DNA from 3 places in the Exiguobacterium sp. s160 genome. Region 1 is predicted to be linked to each of the others. Evidence: riboswitches for the same ligand, from Rfam matches in the RefSeq annotation. Region 1 holds a riboswitch; each other region holds the start of a gene.
What was found. A riboswitch is a leader RNA that binds a small molecule or an ion and turns the genes downstream of it on or off. The one in region 1 is predicted to bind S-adenosylmethionine.
Positions count from the first base shown of each region.

Region 2: it holds a riboswitch for S-adenosylmethionine, as region 1 does, so the genes downstream of both, KNO86_RS02195 (MetQ/NlpA family ABC transporter substrate-binding protein) here and mtnK (S-methyl-5-thioribose kinase) in region 1, are expected to answer to the same signal.
Region 3: it holds a riboswitch for S-adenosylmethionine, as region 1 does, so the genes downstream of both, metK (methionine adenosyltransferase) here and mtnK (S-methyl-5-thioribose kinase) in region 1, are expected to answer to the same signal.

Region 1 covers NZ_JACSKK010000002.1:334,330-345,069, reverse strand. Annotated here, with positions in the region: gene hemQ (hydrogen peroxide-dependent heme synthase) at 1-551, opposite strand, end outside; gene pta (phosphate acetyltransferase) at 889-1,878, shown strand; gene KNO86_RS07630 (rhodanese-like domain-containing protein) at 1,983-2,282, shown strand; gene KNO86_RS07625 (hypothetical protein) at 2,279-2,446, shown strand; gene folE2 (GTP cyclohydrolase FolE2) at 2,486-3,397, opposite strand; gene KNO86_RS07615 (TerC family protein) at 3,653-4,483, shown strand; gene KNO86_RS07610 (cupin domain-containing protein) at 4,522-5,055, opposite strand; gene KNO86_RS07605 (methylthioribulose 1-phosphate dehydratase) at 5,069-5,686, opposite strand; gene KNO86_RS07600 (2-hydroxy-3-keto-5-methylthiopentenyl-1-phosphate phosphatase) at 5,683-6,333, opposite strand; gene KNO86_RS07595 (2,3-diketo-5-methylthiopentyl-1-phosphate enolase) at 6,330-7,484, opposite strand; SAM riboswitch class I at 7,555-7,656, opposite strand; SAM riboswitch class I at 7,862-7,964, shown strand; gene mtnK (S-methyl-5-thioribose kinase) at 8,047-9,198, shown strand; gene mtnA (S-methyl-5-thioribose-1-phosphate isomerase) at 9,195-10,229, shown strand; gene KNO86_RS07580 (sugar ABC transporter substrate-binding protein) at 10,222-10,740, shown strand, end outside.
Region 2 covers NZ_JACSKK010000001.1:418,952-429,691, forward strand. Annotated here, with positions in the region: gene KNO86_RS02150 (MalY/PatB family protein) at 1-452, opposite strand, end outside; gene KNO86_RS02155 (M48 family metallopeptidase) at 568-1,350, shown strand; gene KNO86_RS14740 (methyl-accepting chemotaxis protein) at 1,242-2,147, opposite strand; gene KNO86_RS02165 (hypothetical protein) at 2,305-3,603, opposite strand; gene KNO86_RS02170 (hypothetical protein) at 3,600-4,871, opposite strand; gene KNO86_RS02175 (DUF302 domain-containing protein) at 4,992-5,375, opposite strand; gene KNO86_RS02180 (Spx/MgsR family RNA polymerase-binding regulatory protein) at 5,537-5,932, shown strand; gene KNO86_RS02185 (methionine ABC transporter permease) at 5,963-6,625, opposite strand; gene KNO86_RS02190 (methionine ABC transporter ATP-binding protein) at 6,597-7,631, opposite strand; gene KNO86_RS02195 (MetQ/NlpA family ABC transporter substrate-binding protein) at 7,643-8,464, opposite strand; SAM riboswitch class I at 8,538-8,642, opposite strand; gene KNO86_RS02200 (iron-containing alcohol dehydrogenase) at 8,684-9,637, opposite strand; gene KNO86_RS02205 (aminotransferase class I/II-fold pyridoxal phosphate-dependent enzyme) at 9,695-10,740, opposite strand, start outside.
Region 3 covers NZ_JACSKK010000001.1:856,791-867,530, reverse strand. Annotated here, with positions in the region: gene KNO86_RS04475 (Gfo/Idh/MocA family protein) at 71-1,063, shown strand; gene KNO86_RS04470 (iron-containing alcohol dehydrogenase) at 1,138-2,301, shown strand; gene KNO86_RS04465 (glucose-6-phosphate isomerase) at 2,408-3,760, shown strand; gene ytkD (RNA deprotection pyrophosphohydrolase) at 3,860-4,333, shown strand; gene KNO86_RS04455 (alpha/beta hydrolase family protein) at 4,314-5,078, shown strand; gene pckA (phosphoenolpyruvate carboxykinase (ATP)) at 5,104-6,675, opposite strand; SAM riboswitch class I at 6,998-7,117, shown strand; gene metK (methionine adenosyltransferase) at 7,250-8,458, shown strand; gene KNO86_RS04440 (hypothetical protein) at 8,502-9,023, opposite strand; gene KNO86_RS04435 (GNAT family N-acetyltransferase) at 9,188-9,658, shown strand; gene KNO86_RS04430 (alpha/beta hydrolase) at 9,747-10,460, shown strand; gene mnmM (tRNA 5-(aminomethyl)-2-thiouridylate-methyltransferase MnmM) at 10,491-10,740, opposite strand, start outside.

The sequences.
Region 1 (10,740 bases):
ATCATGCTGTGGCGATACATGAGGTCTTTGCGCTCATCCATCGACAACATGTACCAGTTGTCGCCGTCGCGACGAGCCTTGCTCATCGGATAGAAACAGATGTGTGCGGCTTTTGGAAGTGTCGGGTAGAGACGTGAGCGGATATGAGGGTTTTGATATGGGTCCCCATCTCCAGATCCACGATACATACCGAGCTCGATGACCGACACGTACGAATACGACGGAATCATATAGTCGTATAGCGCTGTTTTGCGGAATGCGCGCTCGACGTCTTCAAGTTCGTTGAATGTCGGGCGAAGCACCATTAAGACGAGGTCTGCCTTTTGACCGAGAATCGAGTAGAAGGCGTGGCTTCCTTCACCTTTTGCTTCAACTTCTTCAAGTGAGGTGAGGAACGCAGTGAACTCGTCAATCATCTGTTGACGCTTCTCGGCGTCGACGAGCTTCAAACGAGCCCAATCGATTGTGCGGAAATCATGAAGGGTATACCATCCGTCTAATGTGGCGGCGGCATGTTGTGTATCTGTCGTAGGTACTGGACGTTCTGACATAAAAAATCTCCTTTCGGGACTTGGCTTCGCCGTCTATTTTACCATACACGCTTCACTGACTGGCAACTTTGAGGCACTGTGAGGGTTATCACGATTCATGACGGGTAAAGAACAGAGGACAGAAACATGAAAACGGCTACAAAAATGGCTGTATCAGTCGATTTAGCGAAACTGTTCTATTCATATAATGATTGATTCTAAGCGATTTATGGCGGAATGGGCAGAATAGTTTATTTTAAAAAGGGTACTGTGTATAATTGAAATCGCGTAAAGACACAAGTCAACGGCAAAACCACTAGCAGTCATGCTGTAAATTGAGAAAAGGGGTTCATTCGTTATGAAATTATTTGAAACGTTGAAGCAAAAAGTCAGTCCGATTCGTCCGACCATCGTCTTCCCAGAAGGCGTCGATGAGCGTGTTCTTGGAGCCGCTGTTCGATTGAAAGCAGACGGTATGGTAGAACCAATCGTCGTCGGTACGAAAGCAGACGTCGAAGCGGTTGCGGCAAAACACGGTTTCGACATCTCAGGTTTGACACAATATGACCCAGCGACATACGAAGACATCGATGTTCTCGTCGAATCATTCGTCGAGCGTCGTAAAGGAAAAGCGACAGCCGAACAAGCGCGCGAACTCCTCACATCGGATGTGAACTACTTCGGAACGATGCTCGTTCATACAGGAAAAGCAGAAGGTCTTGTCTCAGGCGCGATGCACGCGACGGCCGATACGGTACGTCCGGCACTTCAAATCATCAAAATGCAACCAGGGATCAAAAAGACGTCGGGTGTGTTCATCATGGTACGTGACGACGAGCAATACGTCTTCTCGGACTGTGCAATCAACATCGCACCGGACGCTGCAGACTTAGCAGAGAACGCATTCTTGTCGGCAGCGACAGCGAAGACATTCGGTATCGACCCACAAGTCGCGCTTCTTAGCTTCTCGACGAAAGGTTCTGCGAAGTCACCTGAAACGGAGAAAGTCGTGGAAGCGACTCGCCTTGCAAAAGAAAAATCACCGAACCTTCCAATCGACGGAGAACTTCAATTCGATGCGGCATTCGTCCCTAGCGTAGCGGCGAAGAAAGCACCGGGTTCTGACGTTGCTGGTAAGGCGAACGTATTCGTCTTCCCAAGTCTTGAAGCAGGAAACATTGGCTACAAGATGGTTCAACGTTTCGGTGGATTCGAAGCGATCGGCCCGATCCTTCAAGGTCTCAACAAACCAGTGAACGACTTATCACGTGGTTGTAACGAAGAGGACGTCTACAAATTGACACTCATCACGGCAGCACAAGCAATCGACGAGCGCAACGAAGCGTAAGTTGGGAGCATCCTTCTTGATAGAAGGGTGCTTTTTTTGTGTTTTTTTGAAGGGGAGCTGAGGTAAACTATAAGAGGAATCCATTATCGAAAGGGGAGCTATGTATGCAAAGCATTCATGCGACGGAATTACGAGAAAAGTTAGAGAACGGGGAGTCTCTCCATATCATCGATGTGCGCGAACAAGATGAATATGATGCAGGGCATATCCCGAACGTACCGCTCTATCCACTATCTGAATTCCCACATGTGACAGAAAAGTTGGCACAAGACAATGTGTATCACGTCATCTGTCGCTCAGGTGGACGAAGTCAAACAGCATGTGATTACTTAGAGTCGCAAGGCTACAAAGTCGTCAACGTCGACGGCGGGATGCTCGCTTGGGATGGCGACATCGAAGCGTGATGCTAGAAAATCCTTGGGTCGTCGTACCCCTTCTCATCGCGCTCTACCTCACGGTCTATGCGGTGATGAAGCGATTTGACTGGGAGAAGTGGCGACTCGTCTGGGCAGTCTGGGTGATGCTTATCATCATCTTATTGACGATCGAACTCGTGACAAGTCTATAAAAAATGCGGAACCTTCTTAAAAAAGAGGTTCCGCATTTTTTATGCGTCTTGGCGCTTATCGAATGTGATCGATGCGATGGCATCATGCTGGTGAATTGATTCTTCGTTACGGCATTCGACGAAGAAGTTCAAGACTTCTTTCATCTCGTACAAGTCAGCCGCGATCAAGCGGACCATGTCCTCGACGAAACGCGGGTTTTCGTACGCAATTTCAGTCGCACGTTTTTCATCCGGACGTTTGAGGACCGGGTGGAGTGGTGCTGAGGCGTTCGACTCCGCTGCATCGAGAAGGGCTGCACGCCAGTCGAATCCGTCCATCGACGTCTCATCAAGACCTGCTTCAATCGTGATATAACCACGTTGGTTATGGGCGCTGTACTCACTGATTTCTTTTGAACATGGGCAAAGCGTCGTGACATTGATGACGAGACCGACCGTCACGTTTGCGACGCCCGTTTCAAGGTTGTACGTCACACGGTGCATGACGTCCGCGTTCATCAAACCGCTAAGACCTGTCGCAGGTGCTTTACGCGTGAAGAACCATGGGTAACGGATTGTCAATTGGCCTTCCGTTTGTTCCATACGCTCGGCAAGCTCCTGTGCGAACTCGATCAACGAACGGTTCGATACCGTCCACCCTTGTTGATGGTACGCGTCGAGCTGTTCCGTCAAACGAGACATGTTGATTCCTTTACGGTCTTGAACGAGCGATGTCGTCAATTCGAATGTAGCGACCGTTGATTGGACCCCTTCTGGCGTCTCGACGTTCACAGGGTGCTTCACATTTGAGATGCCGACACTGTCGAGGGCGAATAAGAAGTTTTTCGGTGTATTTTGTAAATCGACCATCTGTTCTTTCTCGGTCGGCTTTGTTCCTTTAATCGGTGGGACCGACCCGAACAATTTATGTCGTTCTGCTTTAGTAGGTAAAGCGACATGGCTTGTAGACATAATCGGATTCTCCTTTTTTTAGAGCGGTTCAAAGGACCACTCGTTCTTGTTAGGATTTTATCACGAAATGATGGCTGAACGGGTATGATTTTGCTCTCATAACATGTTTTGAATATGCAATCGCAAAAAAATCCTTCAGATATTGAAGAAAGAGGATTGATTTACTTTGTGAACGGGAATAAAATGGTCCTGTGAACTTAAAAAATAGATCACTATTAAATATGAAGGAATTGAAAGAAAAAAGGAGATGTTTTTATGGATTGGCAGTTAGTCCTGCAGTATGCCTGGATCGTCGTCGTGCTCGTCGGTTTGGAAGGCTTATTATCTGCAGACAACGCGCTCGTCTTGGCCGTCATGGTCAAACACTTGCCGCGTACAGAGCAGAAGAAGGCATTATTTTATGGTCTCCTCGGGGCGTTCGTCTTCCGATTTATCGCATTGTTCTTGATCTCGTTCTTGATCAACGTATGGCAAGTACAGGCACTCGGTGCACTTTACTTAATCGGAATGAGTGCGCGACACCTGTATATGACCTATAAGGCGAGGAAGATGGAGCCGCAACAGGAGTTGGCGGCCGAAGCGAAAGAAGAGACGGCTGTCACAGAAAAGCCGGTATCGAAGAAAGAGTTTTGGCTCACTGTTGCGAAAGTCGAGTTTGCGGACATCGCTTTTGCGGTCGATTCGATCTTAGCCGCGGTCGCGCTTGCGGTCAGCCTGCCACCACTCGGTCTCGGTGAAATCGGTGGGATTGACTCAGGTCAGTTCTTCGTTGTCTTGACTGGTGGACTCATCGGGGTCGTCTTGATGCGATTTGCGGCACGTATTTTCGTCAAATTGCTTCATCAACGTCCTACACTTGAAACGGCCGCCTTCATCATCGTCGGTTGGGTCGGGGTCAAATTGACGGTTCTCGTACTCGAGCACCCAGGGTTCAAAGAATTGATTGCCGGTACGCCGTTCGAATTCATGGGACTCCCAGACGGATTCGTCCACTCGACAGCTTGGACCATCTTCTTCTGGTCAGTCATGGTCGGGATTGCGACATGGGGCTGGTTCTCATCGAAACCGACAGCGGTCAAACATTAAAAAAATTGGTCTCTCGTTTTTAAGCGAGAGACCTTTTCTTATGCCTGTACATTCTCTTTTTCGTAAATCGGCACCCAGCCCTCGGTCGTCACGAAAATACGAACGGCGACGACTTGGCGGTCTTCTTGCAATGTGAAGTAATGACGTGTGTTGACCGGTACGGAGATGAGGTCACCCGGATTGAGCTCGATATTGAAGTAACCGCGTTCTGCATCGTCAATCGCAAAGATGCCGTGACCACTGACGATGAAACGAACCTCGTCGTCCGTATGGTGATGTTCTTTTTGGAAGTTGACGAGCAGTTCGTCTAAGTTCGGCGTCGCATCGGACAAGGAGATGACGTCAGCCGTTTGGTAACCACGTCGCGTCGATACGTCTTGAATCTCGTCTTGGAACGTCGATAAAATGACGGCTTTGTCTTCGTCTGTTAGTTGATAGTTCTCTTGAAGGGAAGCCGGTAATTTCGCGATGTCCCATGCTTCGTAAAGGATGCCTCGTGATTCTAAAAAGTCACGTACCTCTTGTTGATCACTGACACGTTCTTCGGTTTGTTGAAAATAAATCGTTGCCATGTTGAATTCCTCCTTATGAATGGACGCCTAAGGCGCGTAATTTTAATGAATAGCTAAACAAAAATTCATATGACTCTAAATAACGTTTTGCCGCAGCGGGCGTTTCGCCCCAAACGGTGATCCCATGGTTCCGGATGAGAACAGCACCGGCATCACTTGTAACATGTGGGGCAAATGCACGGGCAAGCGTCGGGATATCCGCATGGTTCTCGACAATCGGGATCCGGACAATTGCCGCTTCCTCCCAATGGCCGAGTGCCTTGATGATTTCTTGACCCGTGAACGTAACATGACCTTTTGCTGCATAAAGCTCCGAGATGACGTTATTGTCGACCGTATGCACGTGAAGGGAACAGGTTGCGTTCGTGTTGTTAAAGATTTCGACGTGTAGCAACGTCTCCGCGGACGGTTTGCCTGAGTGTTCTCCAATCAATTGACCGGTCGCATCGACGAGAACGAAGTCTTCATCCGTACGCTTTCGTTTATCACGACCGCTTGCTGTCACGAGGAACGTCAGCGGGTCGTCCGATACGCGGATTGCCAGGTTGCCGCTCGTGCCGGGGAACCAGTCCCGTGCGGCGAGCTCGTCTTTAATGTCGGCAAGTTCGACCCATCGTTCTTGTACAGTCATACGTTCACTCCTTTCATATAAGCTGAAATGTCATGGAATGTCTCGAACGGAACATAGTGAATTCCTTCCGCCTCGCATAGCGAAATCAGTTGACCGCGCGCATACACGACGTCGGCGCGTTTGGCGATTTCAAAATCGGTGACGGAATCCCCGATCACGATTAACGTGTCGGTAGGTGAGACGATCTGTCGGGCAATCGTCGGCTTGCAACATCCGCAATCGTTCGAGCAATGGGCATCACATGAATGAGGCCATGTGACGCGCGCTGTCGCTTCTGAAAAATCAACGTGATTGCAGTAGATGTGTTCCGGTGCGACATGACCTTCTAGAATCGGATGGACGAAAAAGTCCATGCCTCCACTGACGACATCAAATCGAAAACCCTGTGATTGTATCTCTTGCAAAAACTCGACAAACCCCGCTCGAAGCGTGATGGTCGACTGCAGAAAGTCGCGATACAAAGTCTCCTGATGACTCGGGAGCAGGCTGAACATCTGACCGACGCCTTCTCGAATGGAGAGCGTTTGGTTCAAAACACCATCTTTGAGTTCGACCCATTCAGGTGGGGCGAAGCGTCGCATCAACACGATGATGTTATCTTCTTCCGTGATGGTTCCGTCGAAATCACAGATGACGTGCGTACTCATCGCGCACCCCACGCATTCAGCGCAGTCGATAACGCATCGGTCTCGCTCGTTTTACCGATTACCTGATCGATTGCTTGGCGGAACGCCCTCGCTCCAGCAACCGCACCGTCGGGATGCCCATGAATCCCACCGCCTGCATTGATGACGACATCCGTTCCGAAGTCACGAATCAAATCCGGAACGAGTCCTGGGTGAATCCCGGCAGACGGGACAGTCAGAATCGGTTTCGTCCAATGGGATTCCGTCGCATACGTTTGAATCTGTTGTGTTTCGTCTTTCGGTGTCGAGAGTGAACCATATGGCGACGGGAAGAGCGTCAAGTCCGCCCCGGCGAGTCGAATCAGTTTCCCAAAGAGGAGGGAATGACGAATCGATCCGGTCAACGCTCCCGCAAAAGCAGGATGTGCCAAAATCGGGACGTGAATCTCAGGGTCTTTGGCGAGCTCTCGTAACACGTCAAGCCCGTACGTATACACGTTGAACAAAAATGCGGTCGCGCCTGCCTCGATCAAACGTTTTGCCTGATCGCGTAAGGTGAAAACGGGTCCGCTCAACGTGACGGCGTATAGAACGGAACGACCCGTCAATTCTTGATGTTCTTGAATGATCGATGCTCCAATTCGAGCCCGTTCGAGCGATGGGGTGAGCGGATTGTCATATAAAATCTCATCGTCTTTGACGAGGTCGATTCCGCCGTTGAATTGGTCACGGAGCTGTGTCGCCAAAAAGTCGAGATCCCGGCCGATGACACCTTTGAAGATGCTCATGGCGAGCGGTCGGTCGTGTACTTGAAGGATGTCGCGGACCCCTTCAACACCGAATGCGGCACCCGGAAAGTCCGATGCGAGCTCATTCGGGAGCGATAGGTCGACAAGTTGGACGTTTGGGTCGAGCGACAGCTTTCCGAATGTCGTCGTCAGAATGGATGAAAAGTCCGGCGTCACATTATGTAGCGGGTAACGAATCGAGAAGCGACTCGTCGTTTCCTGTTGGGAGGTATCGATGACCTCACCGCGGAATGCCTGTAGTTGATGCTGTTCGAGATGGTTCAATTCGGTCCATGTCCCGACGGTCAGCTCATGTGCGATTTTCTCAGCCACGCGTTCGACGTGATCGGTATGTTTGATTTCATAAGTTGCGATGACTCCCATAAGTTCCTCCTTTCAGGTCAAACAAAAAATGACCTCATGCCAAGGCAAGAGGTCATTCGAAAACAATGAACTCTTATCTCTCAGCGATAGCTGCAAGAATTAGCACCGTGCCATTACTGGTCGGTTGCTGCGACATCATCGGGCTTGTCCCTCCGTCTGCTCTTGATAAGAATAGTTGTGAAGTTGTGAAATTTAATTGAATTTTTACATAGAATCGCTCACTCGTCAATTCCTTTTTTTGAGAAAAAAAGTTTAAAAATAATGTTTCTATATATGCGTGTCAAAAATAGGGAGTCGATCGAAAATAGAGGATTGACAACTAGCGTGCCTAGTCCGTAATATTCGTCTCAACACGTCAAACACAATTACATCATTTACTCTTATCGCGAGTTGGCAGAGGGAATTGGCCCTAAGACGCCGCAGCAACCGACCATTTGGCACGGTGCTACATCCACCAGACATATGTCTGAAAGATGAGAGGAACAACCAATTTGGGTGTGCCTCTTTCTCGCGGAGAAAGGGGCTTTTTTCATGCATAGATTCAAGAAAGGGGAAAATCATCATGGCTTATGAGGCGTTTACAGAACAAAGTGTCGTCGAACACGTTCGACAGTTGGGGTTACTAGAAGAGGGGATTGCAGAATGTGAGGAAATTGGAGATGGAAATTTAAATCTCGTCTTTCGCATTCGTCAAGGAGAAACGTCATTGATTGTGAAACAGGCGTTGCCGTACGCAAAAGTTGTTGGAGAGAGTTGGCCGCTCACGCTTGACCGTTCGTGGATTGAACAACTGGCCCTCCGTGAGTTTTCAAAAGTCGTACCACAATTCGTACCGGATGTACTCGGTAGTGACCGTGAACTCGCCTATACGATTTTGGAAGATTTGTCAGCTTTTGAAATCGTCCGGACAGGCTTCCTAAAAGGAGAGAGCTATCCGAATTTGGCGCGTCACGTCGGTACATTCCTCGGGGAGACGTTGTTTGCGACGTCTGACTATGCGAAAGGACCGCTCGCCAAGAAACAAATCGAAAAAGAGTATTACAATCCAGAGCTATGCGATATCACGGAAAAGCTGATCTTCACCGACCCGTATCGTGATGCAGAATCGAATCAAATCGAAACGGCTCTTCGTCCGGACGTGGAGCAGCTGTGGTCAGATCTCGCCTTGAAAATTGAAGTGACGAAATTGAAGGTTGGGTTCGTGACCAAACATGAAGCGTTGCTACATGGGGATTTACATACAGGAAGCATTTTTGCGACGCGTCAGGAAACGAAAATCATCGATCCTGAGTTTGCCTTTTACGGTCCATTCGGTTTTGACATCGGTCAAATCATCGCCCATTTGGTGTTCTCGACGTATGCACATCCGTTGAAGCGGTTCGAACGCTTCACAGAAGTGCTCACTCTGTGGGAGACGTTCGAAAAAACGTTCCGCACCCGCTTCACACAGGCGGTCGAGCCGTTCAACACAGTAGGATTCGTGGACGAACTGTTGCCATCGATTTTGAGTGATGCGATCGGCTACGCAGGCTGCGAATTGATTCGTCGGACGGTCGGTCTAGCGGGCGTTGCTGACTTAGAAACATTACCAGACGACCTTCGGATCGAACGGAAACGTCACGCCCTAGAACTTGGCACGCGTCTCATCAAACAGCGTCATCAGATTCAATCCATCGATCAGCTGATCCCGGTTCTATCGGAGGTGCGGGTATGAGTGTGCAAAGTATACATTTCGATGCCGACACGGAAGTGTTGACGATTTTAGATCAGACGCTGTTGCCGCAAGAAGAGCGCTATATCGAAGTGTTGACGCTCGAACAGGCCGAACAGGCGATCAAGTCGCTTCAAGTCCGGGGTGCGCCGGCCATCGCTTATTTCGGTGCGTTCGTCCTTGCAAAAGAAGCGTCACGCCTGCAAGACAATCCCTATTTTCATCTCCAATTGAATCAGGTTGGTCAACGGTTGATTGCGACAAGACCAACAGCGGTCAACTTACAACACGTCATCGAATCACTCCTTCGACTGAATGTGGGGGAAGACTTTGAGCAGATCGCAAAAGCAATCAAAGCGCGTGCGATTGAAATCTATGAACAAGACGTGGCCACGTATCGCACGATTGGTGAACATGCGTTGACCGTGTTACCTGCTGGAGGGAACGTGTTGACGATTTGTAACGCCGGTGCCATAGCGACGTCACGGTACGGTACCGCGCTCGCACCGTTCTATGTCGGAAAAGAGCGGGGCATCCCGTTTCGTGTGTTCGCGTCGGAAACTCGTCCACTGCTTCAAGGGGCACGGTTGACGGTATGGGAGCTCGACCGAGCAGACATCGACGTCACATTGATCACGGATAATATGGCGGGGTGGACGATTCAGACGAAACAAATCGATGCCATCATCGTCGGGGCGGATCGCATCACTCGTACCGGTCATACGGCCAACAAGATTGGGACACTCCAACTCGCGATTTTGGCGAAGCATTACGGCATCCCGTTTTATGTGGCAGCCCCGCATTCGACGTTTGATTTGGAAGCAGACGACACGATTCAAATCGAAGAACGGGACGCACATGAAGTGACCCATATCGGGGGACACCCGACGGCACTTGTCGGCATCACCGTCTTCAATCCGGCGTTTGATGTGACCCCACCAGAACTCATCACCGGTCTGATCACAGAGACGGGTGTGCTCGAACCGACCGAGTCGGTCATTGTACAACACGTAGGAGGAAACGCATATGTCTAAAAAAATCATCTTCTTCCTGTTGACCGTCATTCTGGCGCTTGCCGGATGCACGAACGAACAGGCGCAACCGAAAACGACCGCGACAACAAATAAAGCGGAGACAAAAACAGTCAGCGTCTCAAATGAGACGCTTCCGAAAGACCTAGAGGTCGCACTCGTCATGCAAATGTCGATTGGGACATTTTCTTCGCAATATATCGAAGGGGTGACCGAGCAAGTCGAAGCGTTCGGAGGAAACGTGAAAGTGTACAACGCCGATAATGATTTGTCGAAGATGGCGAGTTACGTCGATACGGCGACAACACAAGGCGTCGATGTGATCTTGATTGACCACGGACGTGCCGATGCCTTGAAAGAGCCTGTTCAACGGGCGCTCGATAAGGGCATCAAAGTCGTCGCATTCGACAACGATTTAACGAATGAAGGGGTGACGGTCATCGATCAAGATGATTATTCCCTCGCTTGGCGCTTACTCAAAGCACTTGCTGAAGATTTGGACGGGGAAGGGAAC
Region 2 (10,740 bases), on a different contig from region 1:
TCCATCTCGTAGCGTCCATCGTTCTCTTTCAACGGTGCATCGAACACCTGTCGTTTCGAACCAACAACGAGTTCATGGAACGGTGGGTAGACGGGTGACTGAATGACAACACCATCCCCGACTTCCGTCAATGCCTCGACGATATGTGTCAATGCGGGGACGACCCCACTTGAGAATAAGACATGCTTCGGATCAATCTCCATATCGTGACGTCGCCCGTACCAAGACCGAACCGCTTCCTGCGCTTCAGGCGCAAACAAGGTATAGCCGAATTCTCCTTGAGCGGCCTTCTTTGCGAGTGCCTCCGAAATAGACGGTGCTGTACGGATATCGATGTCGGCCACCCAGAGCGGCAACACCTCTTCTGACAGATGGAACCAACGCTCCAATCCATCCCACTTCACTGAGTTCGTACCAGTGCGTTCAAGTTGTTGTTGTAAAATTGATTTCATGTTCATCCCTCCTCCTCTTACTGTATCAAAGTTGATTCGACTGCGTGCCAAAAAAGCATGGCAGTTTCTTGCCGACTTCGTTATACTCAATCGAGAAATAGAGAGGAGGTAATGTATGAACGTCAACATCGTCAGACATAAACGAAGAAAAAAAGCCGCATTTTATGTCACACCAAATGGCATCGAGCTACGTATCCCAGCACGTTTGTCAAAACGAGTCGTCAATCGCATTTTAGAAGAGCACGACTCATGGATTCGTCATACATGCCACAACCTTCCGAAACAGACGTCTGTTCTTGATGAGGGGCTCGTCTTTCATGGAAAAAGCTATCCGACCAAAAAAGATGATGGCACGACACTCAGACATGACGGTTCCTCATTTTTCGTCCCGAGGACATGGGGCGAAAACACTCTGTCTAAACATTATGAGGCATGGCTACGCGAACGTGCACTTGAATATGTGACCGAGCGGGCACCGACTTACGAAAGAATCTTAGGCGTGAAAGCGAAAAAGATTCGGATCGGTCACCAAAAGACACGTTGGGGGTCATGTAGTTCAAATGGGACCATCTCCATCAACGTCCGCCTCATGCTCGCACCAAAAGAAATGATGGACTACGTCATCGCTCACGAATGGGTGCATCTCGTCCACTTCGACCATTCTGCCTCATTTTGGAACACGTTACGTACAATATATCCAGAAACAGATCAAGCGAAAGCTTGGTTGAAGCAGAACGGCCATACATTACAGCTCAAAAAACCGACTGACCCATCAAAGGGTCAATCGGTTCATAAGTTAGAAGTGAACGTGTCAGCCGTATCATGTAATTCGGCTGCGGCCTGCTCGAACGCATGGAATCGATCCATCGTTTGTTCCATCGTCTTTGCACTCAACTGAATTTCTTGATTGGATGCGGTGACACCTTCTACAATTTTTCGTAGTTCAAAGTTCATCCCTTCCGTATTTGAATTGACGTCGACGACCGCACGTTCAACCATACGTGAGAGATTCCGCACTTCCGTCGCCACGACATTAAATCCAAGTCCATGTTCACCGGCGCGAGCGGCTTCGATGGCGGCATTTAAAGACAATAGATTCGTTTGTGCGGCAATCTCTTTGATGGACAGTGCGATTTTCGCGATGTCATCTGCTTGACGACGCAAGTTCTGAAGGGCGTGAAGGTTTTCCGCTGCATCTTTAGCAAGCCGTTCAATCGTCTCGTTCAATACTTTCGTATCTTGCATACCCGTCTTCGCCCGTTCATCGAGCACATCGGTCATCGATTTGAAGCGATACGCATAATCCTCAATCACCTGTTGCCGCTCCGTGATATCCGATGCGATTTTGACGACACCGACGACATCATCTCCTTCAAAGATCGGCATATACGTCGCCTCGAGCCAAATGGTTTCCCCTTTTGCATTCTCTCGCTCCACTTTATCCGAGAAACTGAATCCGCTCCAAAGTTTCTCCCAAAATGCCGAATACTCTGGACTATTGACAAAGGATGAAGGACAGAACAAGTGATGCTGCATGCCGATCATCTCTTCGCGTCTATATTTCATCGCTTTTGCGAACGTATCGTTCACATCGACGACCCGGCGTTGACGATCAAATCGGATCATCGCCATATTCGTCTCGATGGACCGGAATACGTCATCTGAATGGATCATTTTCTGGTTCAATGTACTCATTAAAGATAGCAACCTTTCTTCTTCGTAGGATATTCGTACCAAATCGTGAACCTCAGTGTAACGTATTGTGAAGCAATCCATTGCATCCTTTTTATACAGAAGGTCAATATCTTAAGTTTGAAGTATTTACCAAATGAAAAGGCGCCAACAGGCACCTTTACTCTTTCAAGTCTGGAAAATAGCTGAAGAATGTCTCTGCTCCTGTGCTCGACAATTTGAACGTCTGCTTTCGCTTTGGATCGGTTAAGTACACATCCACCTTTTTCGAGCGTCTCTGAAAGCTTAATTGAAACTCCTGACCGACCCACCCGTCGATGATCGTAAGCAGCGAATACTCCTCTATCTCCCCTTCTCGCTTGACCGGCTCTGCCTCATCGATTGCATCCATCAAATCAGACATGTCGATTCCAGCAGCCCGCAGCACGTTCGGGTAATCAATCGTTGCCTTTCCGTTCAAAGGAGTCTTATGGACGAACACGAACGGACCACTTGGTACGGCGGGATTCGATTCTATGTCCGCTTCGATCGATTCATTCGTCGCAAATTCGTGGTCCGTGTAGGTGAGACGAACATCTTTCGTCACACGTTTGCCATCCTCAATAAAAGAGAACGTGTAAACCGGTGTCTCGACACCTGGTTCGAGCGATTCTGCTTGCAGTACCCGCTCGACTTTGAGCCCTTCAAATTGCTTTGGTTGCTGCTCAGGTTGCCAATAATCATCTTTTGTTATAAGGACAATCGGGTCATAGGAAAGTAACCCACCTTCCGACTTAGCGAAAAAGTAAGCCTCTTTGGATTGTTCATCGTAGCCGAGTGCGATTGTCATGCTTCCCATTTGCGCGTGATAAGGTTCAATGATTGAGAGCGGAAAGATCCCTTCGTCCTCTCCGATGGTTAAATGGATACTTCCATTCAAGGAAGGGGTCACTTGAATCATCGTTCCGTCAATGAGATGGACGGGTACCTCGAAAACATCGGAATAATCCCTTTCCTCCACACTCTCTTCTTGTTCCCCAGTCCCATTTGCAATTGTCGGATTACTTGGGATGGTGACACCTTCAGAAGCCTGTACAAACGAAGGGAACTTCTCAACAAGTCCGACTCTCATCTTTGGAGAAAAGCCGTCCTGACAAATGACATAATTCTGTTCGCCTTTTACATACGTCACTAGCTTATAGGCGTGAGCATCGTAGTCCGAAATTATGGTTTTTCGGTTCAAGACATACGAATGATAGACCGTGACGTCCTCATTAATTTGGGGAACCGAGTCGTCGGTGCATGCAAGGAGTAAATCGCTTGCCCACGTCTCCGGACCAGTAGTAAAGCTGTTCGAGTTCATGTCTCGTACATCCCATTGTGAGGGCATATGGTCCAGTTTGACGACCTTTACCTCTTCACCACCACAACCCGATAAAATTCCAACTGTACATAACGTGAATAATAGTCGTTTCATCATGATTTTTCGTACTCCGGGAAAATATCCAAGAACACTTCCGCCCCTTTACTAGATAATTTAAATGTCTGATCGCGAAGCAGGTCTGTCAGATAGATGTCGATTTTTTTTGACCGCTGTTTATAGCTGATTTCAAACTCTTGCCCTTTCCATCCTTCCGTCAACGTCAAGTATCGATAGTCTGCAGGTTCACCCTTACGGCCGACCGGTTCTGCCTCCTTCAATACTTCCATGACTTGTTCAGATTCTTCCGTCGAGATTTCGATAAAATCAGGATAAGTGAGTGAATTCCCGTCAAACGGTTTACGGTGCGCAACGACTCTTTGACCGTCTTCTTGGTCCGGCATCCACTCTTCAAGCATCGAATCGGGTTCTTCGCCTTCTTTCAGCAACGTACCTTCAATAAAGCGAACCGTCATCGTTTCAGTCACGGGTTCGCCATCTTCTATGTAGTGGAATGAATATAAGGGAACCGCTTCTCCTTCTGTTAGCTCTCCAGGTTCGACGATGGTGTCGACGCTTATCTTATCAAATGCCTTTTGTTCTATTGACGCAGGTTCCTCTAGTTCTTCAAACTGTAATGGTTGATAAACAAAGCGTTCATTGAATGAAAAAAGAATATACGGTTGAGATGTTTTTCGATCGAGTCCGATGGCAATCTGTCGATGCGGCATATCGATTCCGGTCGGTTGAAAACTAGTGAGCGAATGTCTCGTCGCTTTACCATCGAGTTCTAGTTCAAGCTCTCCGAATAGAGCCGGTTCAATTTCAAGTAATGTATCTCGGAACGGGATGATGTCGATTTCATCGATGTTCAGTTCGTCTGTTTTCACTAGCTTATCCTTTGAGGGTGAAGATGTTTGATGAAGGCTAGGTAATCGGGGGACACTGATTCCTTCAGATGTATTTACAAAGTCCGGGAACTTATCGATCGTCTCCGCCATCCATTGATTCGTATAATCTTCGCGACAGACAACATATCGTTCGTCACCTTCTAAATAGGTAACTACCTTCATCGAGTACGGATCCATGGATGACACGACTCCCTTTCGCCCTGCAAACACTGTCTGGTATACAGTGACATCACCTTTTAGCTCCGTCGTTCGTTCGCCCTCACATGCCTCGAGCACTTCTTTCGTATCGTGGACTTGAACAAGTTCTCCTTCTTTCGTATAACTCTCGAGATTCCATTGATTCTCTATGTAATCCAGCTGAATGACTTCTATATCAGATGCCCCACATGCGCTTAATAATGAAGCACTAAGTAACATCATTATTCCTCTTTTGTACAAAATATCCCCTCCTGTAATCGTACCATCCAATTTTACCATTATCTAACTGTCCTATACGAAAAAAATCCGCCCATGTTTCATGAGCGGATGGTACATCGTTTATTTACTTTGGTCGATCGCACGTTGCAGTCTAGATTCGACGTCCGCTGCGACGGCTTGTAGCGATTTGTCGTCAATGAGACGAATCAACGTTGTCGGTTTCGGCATGCCGATTTGTGTGTGATTGTCCTTTTCGAACACGGCGATTTTACACGGGAGGAAGTAGCCTCCCTCTAACTGTTGTGACAGCACTTCTTTTGCCGCCTTCGGGTTGCACACTTCTAAGATGCGATACTTTCCTTCAATGGCCTGCCCTTTTTTCTCTAACGTGTCGCTCAAATCAAAGTCCCATAATACACCGAATGACTCATCTTTCAGCGCTTCTCCAAGACGGGCGATGACGTCCTCAACAGTACGGTCAGACTGTACAGTATAATCAAACATCTTCATTCCTCCTTATGTGATTCCTCTTGAAATCTGTACCCGAACGAAGTCGCTTTCAATCAAAAAGAAACTGTATGTGATTTGAAACATAATCACGAAACGTAACGTATAAAAAGAGATAATAGTTAGAACCAAACTGATGTAAAGGAGAAGTGGTTGTCGTGACGGTCACGGTATTCACGCATACGAGCTGCAGTTCTTCCAGAAAAACGATTGATTGGTTGCGGGAACAAAAGATTCCCTTCATCGAAAAGAAATTGACAGACCAAGGCTTATCCTTTGGTGAATTTAAAGAAATGCTAAGTCTGACTGAGAATGGGACGACCGACTTGCTGTCGGTACAGAAGAGCGTCTATAAACAAGCGGCTGAGAAACTCGACGAGATGTCGATCCGCGAACTGTACAGTTTTGTCGCATCAAACCCACAAATCCTGAAGAGTCCGATTGTCTTCGACCATCATCGCATCCAGGTCGGTTTCAGTGAGAAAGAGATTCGGACGTTCATTCCTCGGAATGACCGCATCGCTGAACTAAAACGGTTGCTCCACAACGCATAAATCGTGTCGCCAAGGCGACACGATTCTTTTTTAGGCTCGTTTTAATTTAGCTGCCAATCGGTTTCCGAATGACTGAATCGATTGAACAAGCAGGATAAGGACAAAAATCGTCACATACATGACTTCCGGTTCGAAACGAAGGTGTCCGTATTGATACGCGATATCTCCAAGCCCACCGGCTCCAACGAGACCTGCCATGGCTGTCGCACCAATCAACCCGATCGTTGCAATCGTCAATCCGAGAACGATGGAAGAACGTGCCTCACGGATGAGGACGTACCAGATGATTTTTCTCGTCGAGATGCCCATCGCCTCATACGCCTCGATGACCCCGCGGTCGACTTCAAGAAGAGCAGACTCCATGAGCCGCGCGATGTATGGGGCGGTGAAGACGATGAGTGGTAGAAGTACACCTTGGACCCCAATCGTTGTACCCATGATGAAGCGTGTGAACGGCAAGATGAAAAACAAGAGAATGATGAACGGAATCGAACGGATGACGTTGATGACGCTCGATAATCCACCGTACACAAATCGGTTCGCGAGACGTCCGTTCGGTCTCGACAGTACGAGCAACGTCCCGAGCGGTAGCCCGATCAGTGTCGAGATGAGGAGCGCGATGCTCGTCATCGTCAACGTTTGAATCGTTCCCGTCCAAATCAGGTCACCCCAGTCTGTCCAAAACTGTTGCATGGTTCGACACCTCCCTTACGTGTACACCGCTCGTCTTCAAATAACGGACGGCGAGTTCTGTTTGATCATGGTCTCCATCAAGGTGAACGAGCAAGTTCCCGACGAGACCGGCTTTCAATTTCTTGATGCCGCCCCCAATGATGTTCGGTAAAATCCCGAATCGTTTCGTCAACTGGGCGAGCACCGCTTGTTCCGTTTGACTACCGATGAATGATAAATGAACGAGCGTGCCTCGCGACTGTAATTCCGACACCACTTCTTCCGGAACATCGAGATTCGTCTTCAAGAACCGCTGCGTCGTTTCGTGTCTCGGGTTTGAGAAGACATCCAACACGTTGCCTTGTTCAATGATGTTGCCGTGATCGATGACGGCGACCCGGTCACAGATCCGTTCAATCACTTCCATCTCATGCGTGATGAGAAAAATCGTTAATCCGAGCTCTCGGTTGATCTCGAGCAACAATTCTAAGATCGACTCGGTCGTTTCAGGGTCGAGGGCACTCGTCGACTCGTCGCTGAGCAGGATGTCCGGTTCATGTGCGAGCGCTCGTGCAATGGCGACGCGCTGTTTTTGACCGCCTGACAATTGTTCCGGATAATGGTTCCGATGTTCAGATAAACCGACGATGTCGAGATAGCGGTCGACCCGTTCACGGATGACATGCTTTCCGAGCCCTTCGAGGCGGAGCGGGATAGCCACGTTTTCTTCTACGGTCGCCGTCTTTAATAAGTTGTAATGTTGAAAGATCATACCAATTCGCTGACGTAGCGAAGAGAGTTCTTTTTTCTTTAATTGTGTGATATCTTGTCCCTCAATCTCAACGACACCTGCTGTCGGGCGCTCTAATAGATTGATCATTCGGATGAGTGTACTCTTCCCGGCACCGCTTCGCCCGATGATGCCGAAGATCTCTCCTTTTTCGATTGTGAGGGAGACGTCGTCGAGCGCGGTGATCGTATCTCCATTGACGTGAAATTGCTTGGTGATTTGTTTCAGTTCAATCATCAAATCCCTCCTCAGAACGCTGGTACGACAGATCCATTGAATTCTTCTTCGATGAAGGCACGTACTTCATCCGAATGGTAGTAAGACTTCAATGTCTCAACGACCTCATCTTCTTTGTTGGCCGAGCGGACGACCACATAGTTCGGATATGGGTTGTCGACCGTGTCCTCGTGGAACAGGGCATCCTCGTTGATGGAGAGACCTGCTCCCATCGCAAAGTTCGTATTGATGGCTGCAAGGGCTACTTCCGGTAGCTGTGTGGGAAGCTGCGACGCTTCAAGCTCGATGAATTCTAAATTGAGCGGGTTTTCTGCGATATCTCGTTTTGTTGCTTTATCCGTCAAGCCGTCCTTCAATGTGATGAGGCCAGCAGTTTCATACAGACGCAAGGCACGTAGTTCGTTCGCCGGATCGTTCGGGACGGCAACTTTATCTCCTTCTTTTAAATCCTTGATATCTGTCAACTTCTCAGAATAAAGACCCATCGGGAAAGCGACGGTCTTGAAGACATCGTCAATTTTATACCCCTTGTCTGACTTTTGAAGTTCGAGGAACGATAACGTCTGATAACTGTTCACATCTAGGCTTCCCTCGTCTAGTGCCGTATTCGGTGTGTTGTAATCGTTGAATACTTTGATATCAATCTCAAGTCCATCCTCTTTCGCGAGTTCCTGTACTTTCTCTGCAATCTGCTCGTGTGGGCCACCGGTCACGCCGATCGTCAGTTCTTCCGTGCTGAGCGTTTCGCTCGCCTCGGATTGCCCACAAGCTGAAAGTGCGATTGCTGCAAGGAATGACGAACCTGCCAAAAGTGTTTTTTGTTTGATATTCATGAATAGTTCCTCCTCCAATTGAAAAGCCCGCTACTCACGAAGAGCGGCGGGCACGACAAGTGAAAGTCGGACACGCTCATCTCCCAGACGTCTCGTCTGTTGGAATTAGCACCATGATCATAACTGATCTGGTTGCCGGGTTTCATCGGGCCAGTCCCTCCACCACTCTTGATAAGCAATCGGTTCTATTATTTTGTTATTATATTACTGATAAAAGCATTATTTGTAAACCACTTCTTGAAGATTGATGAGAATTTCTTTTAACTGCTCTGAATCTTCAAGATTCCGAATCCCTTGAATCGTGATTTCTTCGACGATCGAAGTAACCAACTCTTCGACTTGATCAGGACGAATCCCTAGTTGTGTAAGTGAAGTCGGCGCATCGATGGATTGAAGCCAGTCCTCGAGCAGGAGGGTGTCATCGGATCTAATCAACCGTTCTTGAACAATCAATCCGAAGCCAACCTTGTCACCGTGTAGCCACTGATGGGTCGAATCAAAGCGACTGAGTGCATTATGAACAGCGTGCGCGACCGCAACACGCGTGCCGGCATCCCCGAATCCACCAACCGCACCACCGACTGCGAGGACATGGTCGACGAGATATCGGATGTCTGGCCCATAATGACGAAAGTTCTGTTCATGAATCGACAAGTCCATCAATTCCCCGCACTGCGCAGCAAGTGATAACCCTGACTGAATCCCTGCGTCCCTTGAAGTCGTCCCGCTAATATATCGGGACTCGAACCACTTTGCGACCGTATCAATCACGCCAGCCTTGAAATAGTCATAAGGCGATTCACGTAACAGTCGTTCATCTGCGATGACGCGCTCGATGACGACCGGAAACGTGTCATAGCGAGTGTAAGACCCTTCCTCAGTGTAGATGACGCTGAGTGGTGTGAAAGCGGCACAGTTTGACACGAGGGTCGGGACGACAATGAGCGGGACCGACTGGGTGAATGCAATCCGCTTCGCCGTATCGATCAATTTACCTCCGCCGACGGCAATCCATACGTCGGGTCGATAGGCATTCAAACGATTTATTTCTTCGTCTGAACATTCACCGTAAAATCGTACACTCGGAATTTCTGCTAGACAAGGGGATACGCGTACCGCTTCACCGTATCCGTTCAATCCTCTTAAAATGAGTGCCTCCCGATTCCCGATCACCGTATGAAGGTCCTCGAGCGCATCATGCGAATGGTCATTCGAGCACGGCCTGACGAATCACAAATGTACCTCCTCATAGGCTACAAACAGTCTCTCAATCCGTTCCACCGCTTCATCAATCTTCTGTTCAGACGATACGAGACCGAAACGGATGTGGTGCTCTCCCTCTGTTCCAAAGAAGTAGCCTGGTGTGACGGCGACCCCTGCCTCGTGGAGTAACTTTGTCGAGAACGATTTTGCATCCCCCTCAGGCACTTTCGCCCATACAAAGAAGGAACCCTTCGGTGCCTCAATCTCCCACCCCGCCCGGCGTAACCCAGTAATCAATCGGTTTCGTCTTGTTTCGTAACGTGAGGCTAGGTCATCACGTAAGTCACGTGGGGATTCTAACGCCACGATTGCTGCCTCTTGAATGGCTGAGAAGACAGACACATGGACGTGATCTTGATATGTATTGATGGCTTCGATGATATCGGAGTTCCCAACAGCAAAGGCGACTCGCCACCCCGACATATTGAACGCCTTCGACATCGTGTATACTTCAATCCCAATTTCCTTCGCACCATCTGCCTGAAGGAAGCTCGGGGGAACATAACCGTCGAACCCAATGCTTCCATAAGCAAAATCATGGACGACCATCACATCATGCTTCTTCGCAAACGCGACGGTCTCTTCAAAGAATGCCGGCGTCGCGACAGCCCCAGTCGGATTGCTCGGGTAGTTCAAATACATGAGCTTTGCGTGTGCCGGGTCGAGTGTTGAATAGTCAGGAAGAAAGCCGTGTTCCTCTTTTAACGTCAAATCGATGATTTCCGCACCAGCCAGACGCGCCCCCGAGATGTAATCCGGGTAACCCGGGTTCGGGAGTAAAATCCCGTCTCCCGGTTCGAGAAGGCATTGTGGGAGTGTGATCAAACCTGATTTGCTACCGATCAAGATCGCGACTTCTCGTTCCGGGTCGAGTTCGACACCATATTCACGAGAGTAAAATGATGCGACCGCTTCTTTCAAGCGGGTCTGTCCACGAAATGGACCGTATTGGTGTGTCGCCGGGTCCGTGATGGCACGTTCGAGCGCCTCACAGATTGGAGCGGGCGTCGGTA
Region 3 (10,740 bases), on a different contig from region 1:
ACCTTTTTTGTGTTTTACAGGAATCGATGGGGCTTATGACGAAACTGTAATTCGAATAGGGGGAGATTAGATGAAGATTGGCATCATTGGAACGGGCGGGATTGCGACGAGTGCTCACATTCCGAATTATGTAAAAGCAGGGGTGGATGTGGTAGCGGTCATGAACCGCACACGGGCGAACGGTGAACGTGTCGCACGTCAGTTTAACATCCCAAACGTCTATGAAACGGTCGAAGAGATGCTCACGCACGAACAGCTCGATGCGGTCAGCATCTGTACGCCGAACGCCTTACATAAAGAGCAAGTGCTTCTTGCACTAGAAGCGGGATGCCATGTGCTTTGTGAGAAGCCTCCTGGCATATCGGAAAATGAAGCGGTGGAGATGTTAGAAGCAGCGAAACGAGCGGGAAAGACGCTCCATTATGGATTTCATTATCGGCATCGTGCCGACACGGTTCTCCTAAAACGGATGATTGACGCAGGAGAGATGGGGGACATCTATGCGGCAACGGCACTTGCCCTTCGCCGACGCGGCATTCCTGGATGGGGCGTGTTTACGAACAAAGAGCTTCAGGGTGGAGGGGCACTACTCGATATCGGCGTCCATATGTTAGATCTCGCGCTTCACTTGATGGATTATCCGGAACCGAAAGAGGTTGTCGGTCACGTCGGACAATATTTAGGGAACCGTCCGGGTGTAGGCTTGATAGGCAAATGGGACCATGAATCGCTGTCTGTCGAAGACACGGCGAGAGCGATGATCACCTTCGATACTGGTGCTTCTTTGTTGCTCGACGTCAGTTACATGGCCAATGTCGAAGCAGAAGATACGATGCGTGTCGAGTGCCGTGGAACGAGCGCCGGGGCAAGTCTATTCCCGCTCACGCTCCATACTGAAAAACATGGGGCACTGTTTGACGAACGACCTGCCTATTTGACTGAATATGATCCGTATGAACGTCAAATTCAGCTGTTTCTCGAAGCGTGCCGAAAGGAACCGAACTATCGGCAAGCAGAGGAAGCGGTCATACTCCATCGCATCATCGATCGCATTTACGCATAAGCACGATACTTTTCATTCTTTGAAAACAGGGTATATAGTGTACGTGTTACATATTTCTACGAGGAGGATGAATCATGCACAACTTTGAATACAAAAATCCGACGAAACTGATCTTCGGTACACATCAGGTCGAAACATTATCGAAAGAACTTGACGCGCTCGACGCGAAGAAAGTGATGCTCGTCTATGGTGGCGGAAGCATCAAAAAGAACGGAACGTACGATGAAGTCGTGGCTGAGCTTGAAAAGGCAGGCATCTCATATGTAGACTTCTCTGGCGTCGAACCGAACCCGCGTATTGAGACAGTACGTCGTGCGGTCAAATTTGCACGTGAAGAAAATATCGATGCGTTGCTCGCAGTCGGCGGAGGTTCCGTCATCGACTGTACGAAACTGATTTCAGCAGCGATTCCTTATGAAGGGGATGCATGGGACATCGTGCTCCGTGAACATATCCCGACAGAGGCGGTACCATTTGGGACGGTCCTCACACTCGCGGCAACAGGATCAGAAATGAACTCAGGATCGGTTATCACAAACTGGGAAACACAAGAGAAGTTCGGTTGGGGTCACCCACTCGTCTTCCCAACATTCTCAATCCTTGACCCACGTTATACAGTCTCGGTTCCAAAAGACCAGACGATTTACGGTATTGTCGACATGATGAGCCACTGTTTCGAACAATACTTCCACCCGAACCATGCGCCGGTACAGGAACGCATGACAGAAGGTGTCTTGAAAGCAGTCGTTGAATCGGCACCGAAACTCGTGAACGATTTGGAAAACGTCGATTTACGTGCCATCATCTTGTTCTCAGGTACGATGGCGTTGAACGGCGTCCTTCAAATGGGTGCTGCTGGGGACTGGGCATCGCACAACATCGAGCACGCAGTATCGGCTGTCCACGATATCCCGCACGCTGGTGGTCTCGCGATCCTCTTCCCACGTTGGATGGAGCATGTATTGGATGAAGACAATGCTGCCCGTTTCGCCCGACTCGGTACGGAAGTATTCGATGTGGAACCAGGTGAAAACGACTTGGAGACTGGAAAACGTACAATCGAGGCGATTCGTGCATTCTTCGACCAACTCGGTGCACCAAACTCACTCCGTGACTACGATATCGATGAGTCGACATTCGATGCGATTCTCGATTCTGCGATGAAACGTGGCGCATTCGGTCGTTTCCGTACACTCGAACGTGAAGATGTCGCGCACATCCTTGAACTCAGCAAATAAGGCAATTTATTGCCTATTTTGCAATAATGATTGAACGAATCTAGCGTTTCCGTTTATGATGGGTCATGTATGGCTCTTTTACGAGCGATTTAAAGGAGGAAATGACATGTCAACTGTACGTTTCGATTATTCAAACGCGCTCTCATTCGTAGGGAAGCACGAAATCGACCAAATGCAAGAAACGGTAAAAACCCTTCACTCGGTGATTCACGAGCGGAGCGGTGCCGGAAGTGATTTTCTTGGGTGGGTCGATCTTCCGACCGAATACGATCAAGACGAGTTCGCACGAATCAAAGCTGCGGCGGAACGAATTCGCGAGAATTCAGACGTTCTCGTCGTCGTCGGAATCGGAGGATCTTACCTCGGTGCCCGTGCAGCGATCGAAATGCTTCAACATTCGTTCTTCAACGTATTGTCAAAAGAAGAGCGCAAGGCACCACAAGTATTCTATGCGGGCCACAATATCTCTTCAACGTATATGAGAGAGTTGCTTCAAGTACTTGAAGGCAAAGACGTCTCAATCAACGTCATCTCAAAATCAGGAACGACGACAGAACCTGCGATTGCATTCCGTGTCCTCAAGCAGTTCATGGAAGATAAGTATGGTCAAGAGGGAGCGCGTGAGCGGATCTATGCAACGACAGACCGTGCCCGTGGTGCACTCAAGACACTTGCGGACGCAGAAGGATACGAGACGTTCGTGATTCCAGATGATGTCGGTGGACGTTTCTCAGTCCTCACGCCAGTCGGACTTCTTCCGATTGCCGCTGCAGGAATTGATATCGATGCGTTGATGGAAGGGGCACGCGACGCACAAAACGCCTACAGCTCACCAGAATTGGCTGAAAACGAAGCGTATCAGTATGCGGTCGTACGTAACGCCCTTTACGCGAAAGGCAAATCGATTGAGATGCTCGTCAACTATGAGCCAGCTCTTCACTATGTGTCAGAATGGTGGAAACAGCTTTACGGTGAATCAGAAGGAAAAGACAACAAAGGGATCTTCCCGGCGGCTGTCGACTTCTCGACGGATCTCCACTCGATGGGGCAATACATCCAAGAAGGTCGTCGTGACTTGTTCGAGACGGTCATTCGTGTGAAAGAAGTCCGTCACTCGATGAACGTCCCAGAAGACGCTCAAGATTTGGACGGTTTGAACTTCCTCGCAGGCGAAACGATTCAGTTCGTGAACGACAAGGCGACGGAAGGAACACTCCTCGCACACACTGACGGCGATGTACCGAACTTGGTCGTCGAATTGCCAGAGATGACACCGTATCACCTCGGTTACTTGTTCTACTTCTTCGAAAAAGCATGTGCGATGAGCGGATACATCCTCGGGGTGAACCCGTTTAACCAGCCAGGCGTCGAAGCATACAAAGCGAACATGTTCGCGTTACTCGGAAAACCAGGGTATGAAGAACAAAAAGCAGAGCTCGAAAAACGTTTGAATCAATAAGAAAACGAATCGGTCCGCGCGTCGGACCGATTTTTTTGTTTGAAACTGGGTGAAGACAAGGTAAAGTGAGAGTAGACAGGGGAAAGAAAGGGATGGACTATGAAGACATTCAAGGATTACTATCATAATCAAGTCGAGTTAAGCTTCACCCATTATCCGTTCTCAGACACGCCGCTCCACGTCTGGGTCGTCGCCCGATATGAAGACAAGTGGGTATTGACGAAGCATAAACAGCGCGGACTCGAGTTTCCAGGAGGGAAAGTCGAGCCAGGAGAACACGAGGACGATGCCGCCATCCGGGAAGTGTATGAAGAGACCGGTGGAGTCGTCAAAACGTTACGATATTTGGGACAGTACCGTGTGTTAGGTAGAGGTGATACGGTCATCAAAAACATTTATTATGCGGAGATTGAGCGATTCGAGGATCATCCCGCCATTGACGAGACAGATGGGGCTGTCCTGATCGATGCCTTGCCGGATAACTTATTGCGCAATCCACGCTACAGCTTCATGATGAAAGACCGTGTCCTACCAGAAACGATGAGGGTTCTCTATGATCAAAAACTGGTTTGACCGAATCGATGTGTTACCACCTTATGCGGGTTACCGGGTAACGCGAGGATGGTACACGACGACAGATGGGGAAGAGGTCGTAGCGTATTCGATTGAGCCGAAACGTTCAAACGGCCAAGTGTTGATGTACTTACGAGGAGGAACGGCGCGAATCGGGGATGTCCGTTTACCTCGTCTCATGCAGTTTGCATCGCGTGGCTTTCATGTCGTCGCCCCGGTCTATCGTGGCAATCACGGAGGGACGGGAAAAGAAGATTTTGGAGGAGAAGACTTAGAAGACGTGCTCTCGCTATTCGACCGTGTCCACATGAGCGGGCGACCAATCCACGTCCTCGGCTTTTCAAGAGGGGGCATGATGGCCCTCTCGCTCGCTTCTGAACGACCGGTCACGACGGTTACTTCATGGGCTGGCGTGACAAACCTCGAGTGGACGTATGAAGAACAGCGTTCGATGCGGAAGATGTTGCGTCGGATGACGGGTGGGGACCCCGAATCCGCAGAATCTGCGTATGTCGACCGTTCTCCGCTTTACAAGGAATGGGTCGCCCCGACACTGCTCATCCACGGTACGGACGATGAACAAGTTCGCTTACGTCATGCGACGGCCGTCGCTGAGAAATTAGGAGAACAGGCAGAGTTTTGGGTGCTCCCGTTCGGTCACCAGCTCCCGTTTTGGGATAAATGGGAGACGACCGAACAAGCGATGGATTGGATGTTGCGACAGGAAAAAGCACTGACTCGATAAAAAAATCGAGTCAGTGCTTTTGGTGTTAGATGACGAGTGGTCCGGCTGCGATGACGGACTCACTTGCTTTCGTGAAGCGATTGAAATTTTCTTTAAATTTCATGGCGAGTGCTTTTGCCTCTACGTCGTAGCGAGATGGGTCGCTCCACGTATCTCGTGGATTGAGCACGTCACTCGGTACACCATCTATGGCTACAGGAATCTCGACATTGAAGATGTCGTGCTTCATCGTCTCTACATCACGAAGCTGACCGTTGACGGCGGCATTGACCATCGCACGCGTATAGGCGAGTTTCATACGTGAACCTTCGCCGTATGCTCCACCTGTCCAGCCCGTGTTGACGAGGTAGACATCCACATCGTGTTCTTCAATCAATTTACCGAGCATATCCGCATAACGTTCTGGAGCGAGCGGAAGGAACGGTGAACCGAAGCAAGTTGAGAACGTCGCTTGTGGTTCTGTGACTCCACGCTCCGTACCAGCAAGCTTAGACGTATAACCAGACAAGAAGTGGTACATCGCCTGTTCTTTCGTCAACTTGCTGATTGGTGGCAAGACACCATACGCATCGGCCGTCAAAAAGACAATCGTGTTCGGATGACCGGCACGTGATGGGAGCATCGCGTTGTCGATAAATTCAATTGGATATGCCGCACGCGTATTTTCAGTCAAGGAAATGTTCTTGTAGTCCGGTGTACGATCTTCATTCAATACGACGTTTTCAATCAATGAACCGAAGCGGATCGCATCATAGATTTGAGGTTCGTTCTCACGCGACAAGTTGATCGTCTTCGCGTAGCAACCGCCTTCGATGTTGAAGACCCCATCCGGTGACCATCCGTGCTCATCGTCTCCGATTAAGTGGCGCTGTGGATCAGCTGAAAGTGTCGTCTTCCCAGTTCCCGACAACCCGAAGAAGAGTGCCGTTTCGTTTGCATCGTTGACGTTTGCCGAACAATGCATCGATAAGACGTTTTGCTCAGGTAACAAGAAGTTCATGACGGAGAAAATTGATTTTTTAATTTCGCCACCGTATTCTGTTCCCCCGATCAGAATCGTGCGCTTGGCGAATGAAACGAGAATGAACGTCTCTGAATTCGTACCATCTACTGCAGGATCTGCTTTATAACTCGGTGCATAGATCACAGTGAACGGGTCGAACGCACCTTTCGTTGGCCATTCGCGTAAAAACAGCTGTTTTGCGAACAGACTATGCCATGCATATTCCGTAATGGCACGGACCGGTAACGTGTAGTGCTCATCGGCACCAGCAGACGCTTCGAGGTAATAAAGTTTGTCTTTCTTTTCTAAATGGTTCAGTACTTTGTCGAGAAGTGCTGAAAACTTCTCTTCCGCGATCGGTTGGTTCACTTTTCCCCAATCGACAAGGTTGTTGCTGACTTCATCTTGGACGACGAATTTGTCTTTCGGTGACCGTCCGGTAAAAGCACCGGTGCTGACAGATAAAGCCCCGTCTTTTGTCAGTACACCTTCCCCATTTTGGATGGCTTCTTCCACCAGTTCTGGAACCGTCAAGTTCCGTTTCATGTCGGCACCATTAATTAATTCTTCGATTTTCAGGAGCGTTGTCGCCATCCTGAATCCCACCTTTCCCCTAAATAGATGTGGATGAAATCCGCATACTTCCGCGATTACGATTAATCAGTATGACATTTTTAATTATATGTGACACACTAATTAAACACAAGCGTTTCTTCTCTTTAAGTAAGCGCTTTCTTACAAAGACAGTTTATCACATTCTCTTATCACAAGGTGTTAAAAAACAGAAACGAATTAAAAAAATGTTTGTCGATTCACAAACAGAAATGTTTTGCAAGTCGGTGAAAACTTTTACGAATTCGTCCGATTCCCTTGACATAATCGAGTGTCATTTATATGATGGTTTTCGTAACGGATACTCTTATTCTGAGCGGTGGAGGGAACAAGGCCCTACGAAGCCCAGCAACCGTCCGACATGAAGTCTTGTGCGGAAAAGGTGCTATCCTGAAGCGAAGCCATTAGCTTCGAACGATAAGAGGGTAAGGAAGAACGATTCAACCTTTCCCCATGTATGTCATCGGGGGAGGTTTTTTTCATTACCGTCCCAAAGCAACGCGTAAGGGGAACGAGTACCGTCCACATATCACCCTTATTATAGGAGGTTTTTTGAATGTCAAAATTGAACCGTCGACTTTTTACTTCAGAGTCGGTTACTGAAGGACATCCAGATAAAATTTGTGATCAGATCTCTGACTCGATTTTGGATGCCATTTTAGCGGAAGACCCGAATGCCCGTGTTGCGGCAGAAACGTCTGTCACAACAGGTCTTGTACTCGTAGCTGGTGAAATCACAACGTCAACTTACGTGGATATCCCGAAAGTTGTCCGTGAAACAGTCCGTGAAATCGGATACACACGCGCGAAATATGGTTTCGATGCGGAAACATGTGCCGTCTTGACGTCGATTGACGAGCAATCAGTAGACATCGCGCAAGGTGTCGACCAAGCTCTTGAAGCACGTGAAGGTCAGATGACTGAAGAGGAACTTGATGCAATCGGTGCAGGTGACCAAGGTCTCATGTTCGGATATGCGACAAACGAGACTCCAGAACTCATGCCGCTTCCAATCTCATTGGCGCACAAATTGTCACGTCGTCTTGCAGAAGTTCGTAAGAACGGTACGCTTGCTTACCTTCGTCCGGATGGAAAGACGCAAGTAACGGTTGAGTACGATGAGGACAACAACCCTGTTCGCATCGATACAATCGTCATCTCGACACAACATGCAGAAGAGATCACACTCGAGCAAATTCAAGAAGACTTGAAAAAGTATGTCATCGAAGCAGTCATCCCAGCTGAACTCATCGATGCTGAAACAAAATACTTCATCAACCCGACTGGTCGCTTCGTAATCGGTGGACCACAAGGAGATGCAGGTCTTACAGGACGTAAAATCATCGTCGATACGTACGGTGGATACGCTCGTCACGGCGGTGGCGCATTCTCTGGTAAAGATCCTACAAAAGTTGACCGTTCAGCAGCATACGCAGCTCGTTATGTAGCGAAAAACATCGTTGCAGCAGGACTTGCGGATAAAGCAGAAGTTCAACTCGCTTACGCGATTGGGGTAGCACATCCAGTATCAATCGCTGTCGACACGTTCGGCACTGGTAAATTGAGCGAAACAGAGCTCGTTGAACTCGTTCGTGAGAACTTCGACCTCCGTCCAGCAGGCATCATCAAGATGCTTGACCTTCGCCGTCCAATCTACAAGCAAACAGCAGCTTACGGTCACTTCGGTCGTACAGATATCGAACTCCCATGGGAGCAAACAGATAAAGCAGCAGTTCTTGAAGAAGGCGCGAAGCGTTTCGCGTAATCAACAAAAACGACCTTTCCACGGAAAGGTCGTTTTTTTAGGTTCAAGTCGTTGGTGGTGTCTGTTTATGATCATTCGATGACGAATCAGTTGAAGTGGTTTCTTGTCCAAGCGCGGTATCCTTCGCTTCGACGACTTTTTCACCGATGTCTTGTAAATCAGATTTGGCTTCTTGGGCCGTCTCGACGATTTTATTGACGTCTTCTTTGACTGTATCGACTTCTCCGACAACTTTTTCATATACGTTTTGAACGTCTGTTGAGACTTCCTGAATCTTGCCGGAAGCGGTCTTCACCTGTTCAATCACTTGAGATGCTTTCCCGGCTGGGTCTTGTTTGACTTCATTCACGATGCCACCGACCGAAGATTTTGCATTCGTAAGCGATTGTTTCGTCTGCTCCCGATTCGAGGAGCTAAGTAAGGCGAGGAGACCACCGACGAGGGCACCGAGTAGCATCCCGGTCACAACGCTGATTTTTGGACCCCCTGCATCCAATTGATCAAATTGACGGTTCGGATTCTCTGTTTGTTCGATTTTCGGGTCATGCTCTAATTTTGGTTCCATGTTGTTCCACTCCTTCATGTGATTGGCATTGCTAGTCTTATACCCTAGTCGATTGCGGACATAACGTTTTCTTATGAATCGTCACGAAAAAGAAACGAATGGCAGGATAAAAAAGTGACGATAGGGAATGATACAAATAGATTGGCCAAAAGGGGGAAGCTGTCATGAACATGAGGGAAGCAGTTCCAAAAGATGCAGCATTAATTCGAACGATTGCACTTGCGACGATTTCAGAGGATGATTTGAATCGTTTGAAAGCGATGGAGCGCGCCTATCGACAAGAAGAGATTGTTCGAGCGATCAGTTCGAGTGAAGAAGCACGAGAGCAATACTTTATCGTCGGCGAGTTCGAAGAAAATGTCATCGGTTTTTGTCATGCCATCGATCGCGGTGACATGTGGGAGATGCTTCGTCTTTATCTTCACCCTGATTATCACCGAAACGGATATGGAGCAGCTTTTTTAAACTATCTCCAATCGAAAAAAGAACAACCGATGGAAGTGTACGTTGAAAATTCAAATGACCAAGCGATTGCGTTCCTTTTGCATCAATCGTTTAAAGAAGTGAATCGGGTCCAAGAAGAGGTATACGACCAGCCGATGGAACTCATTCATTTACGATATCATCCGAGCTAAGCCTCCAGACGGATTTTCTTCAAACATCAGTTGCGGCTGATGTTTTTTTGATACAATACACATAGTCCATAAATGAGGTGACGGCAGCATGACATATGAAGAAGTACGAAAAGGGGTCATCGTCATCGTGTACCCGCTACAGTTCACGTCTCGGATTAGTGAGAACTTTATTCGCCGACTCCAAGACGAGTACGAAGTAATTGTCGTCCGTGACCAATCGGTCGGATTGACGGCAGATGACCATAAACAGCTCATCAAGCGAGCGTTGCGTGAGGCAGGGCAATACAAACTACCAATCCACGTCGTGGCATTCAGTCTAGGGGCACTTTTCACGAACCGACTCTTGCAAGAGTATGATGTGCCGCTTGGGAGTTTGACGTATATCTCTCCTTTATTTGATTGGCATGCCACTCGTCAAATCGGCGGATTGAAACAAGTCGTCGCGAGTGCTGTCGACCGTTTCCGCCCAGACCTACCGCTCGGGATGATGACATTCACTGGTGGAGGCGAGGAATCGTCACGCTTCGGTGAGATCACGTATGCGCAATATCGTGAGATTGAAGAAGAAATCGTGGAACATCAAGAAGAGAAGAAGCACTTACCACGACTTCCGCTTGCTTGTTTCTATGCACCGGACGATCAATTTGCAGACGTGAAGTTGACGTTAAACGTCTGCCGGAAGATTGGTGGGGATCAAGTGTACATCCGTCGGTTGGAAGGATTCCCGCATTTTGGATATGAACGTTTGAACACCAAGTTTGCGGAGACATTGATGACGTTTTATGAATTGATTCAAGAATGACAGAAGGCGACTCGAATGAGCCGCCTTTTCTTATGCGCGTTTTTCAATCGCCACGATGAATGGGGGATGATTGATTTGGTTGATGAAACCGTAGCGGAGGACGCCGGCCTGTTTTTGATCGAGCGACTCCACATAATGAAGCACTTCATCCCGTTCGACTTTTCCGCTCTCATGCCCATGATAAATGACGATGACGATGATGCCACCGACGGTCATGACCTCTAATAATTGAGATAATGCGGCAATCGTCGTATTCCCATGTGTCGTAATGGATTTATCG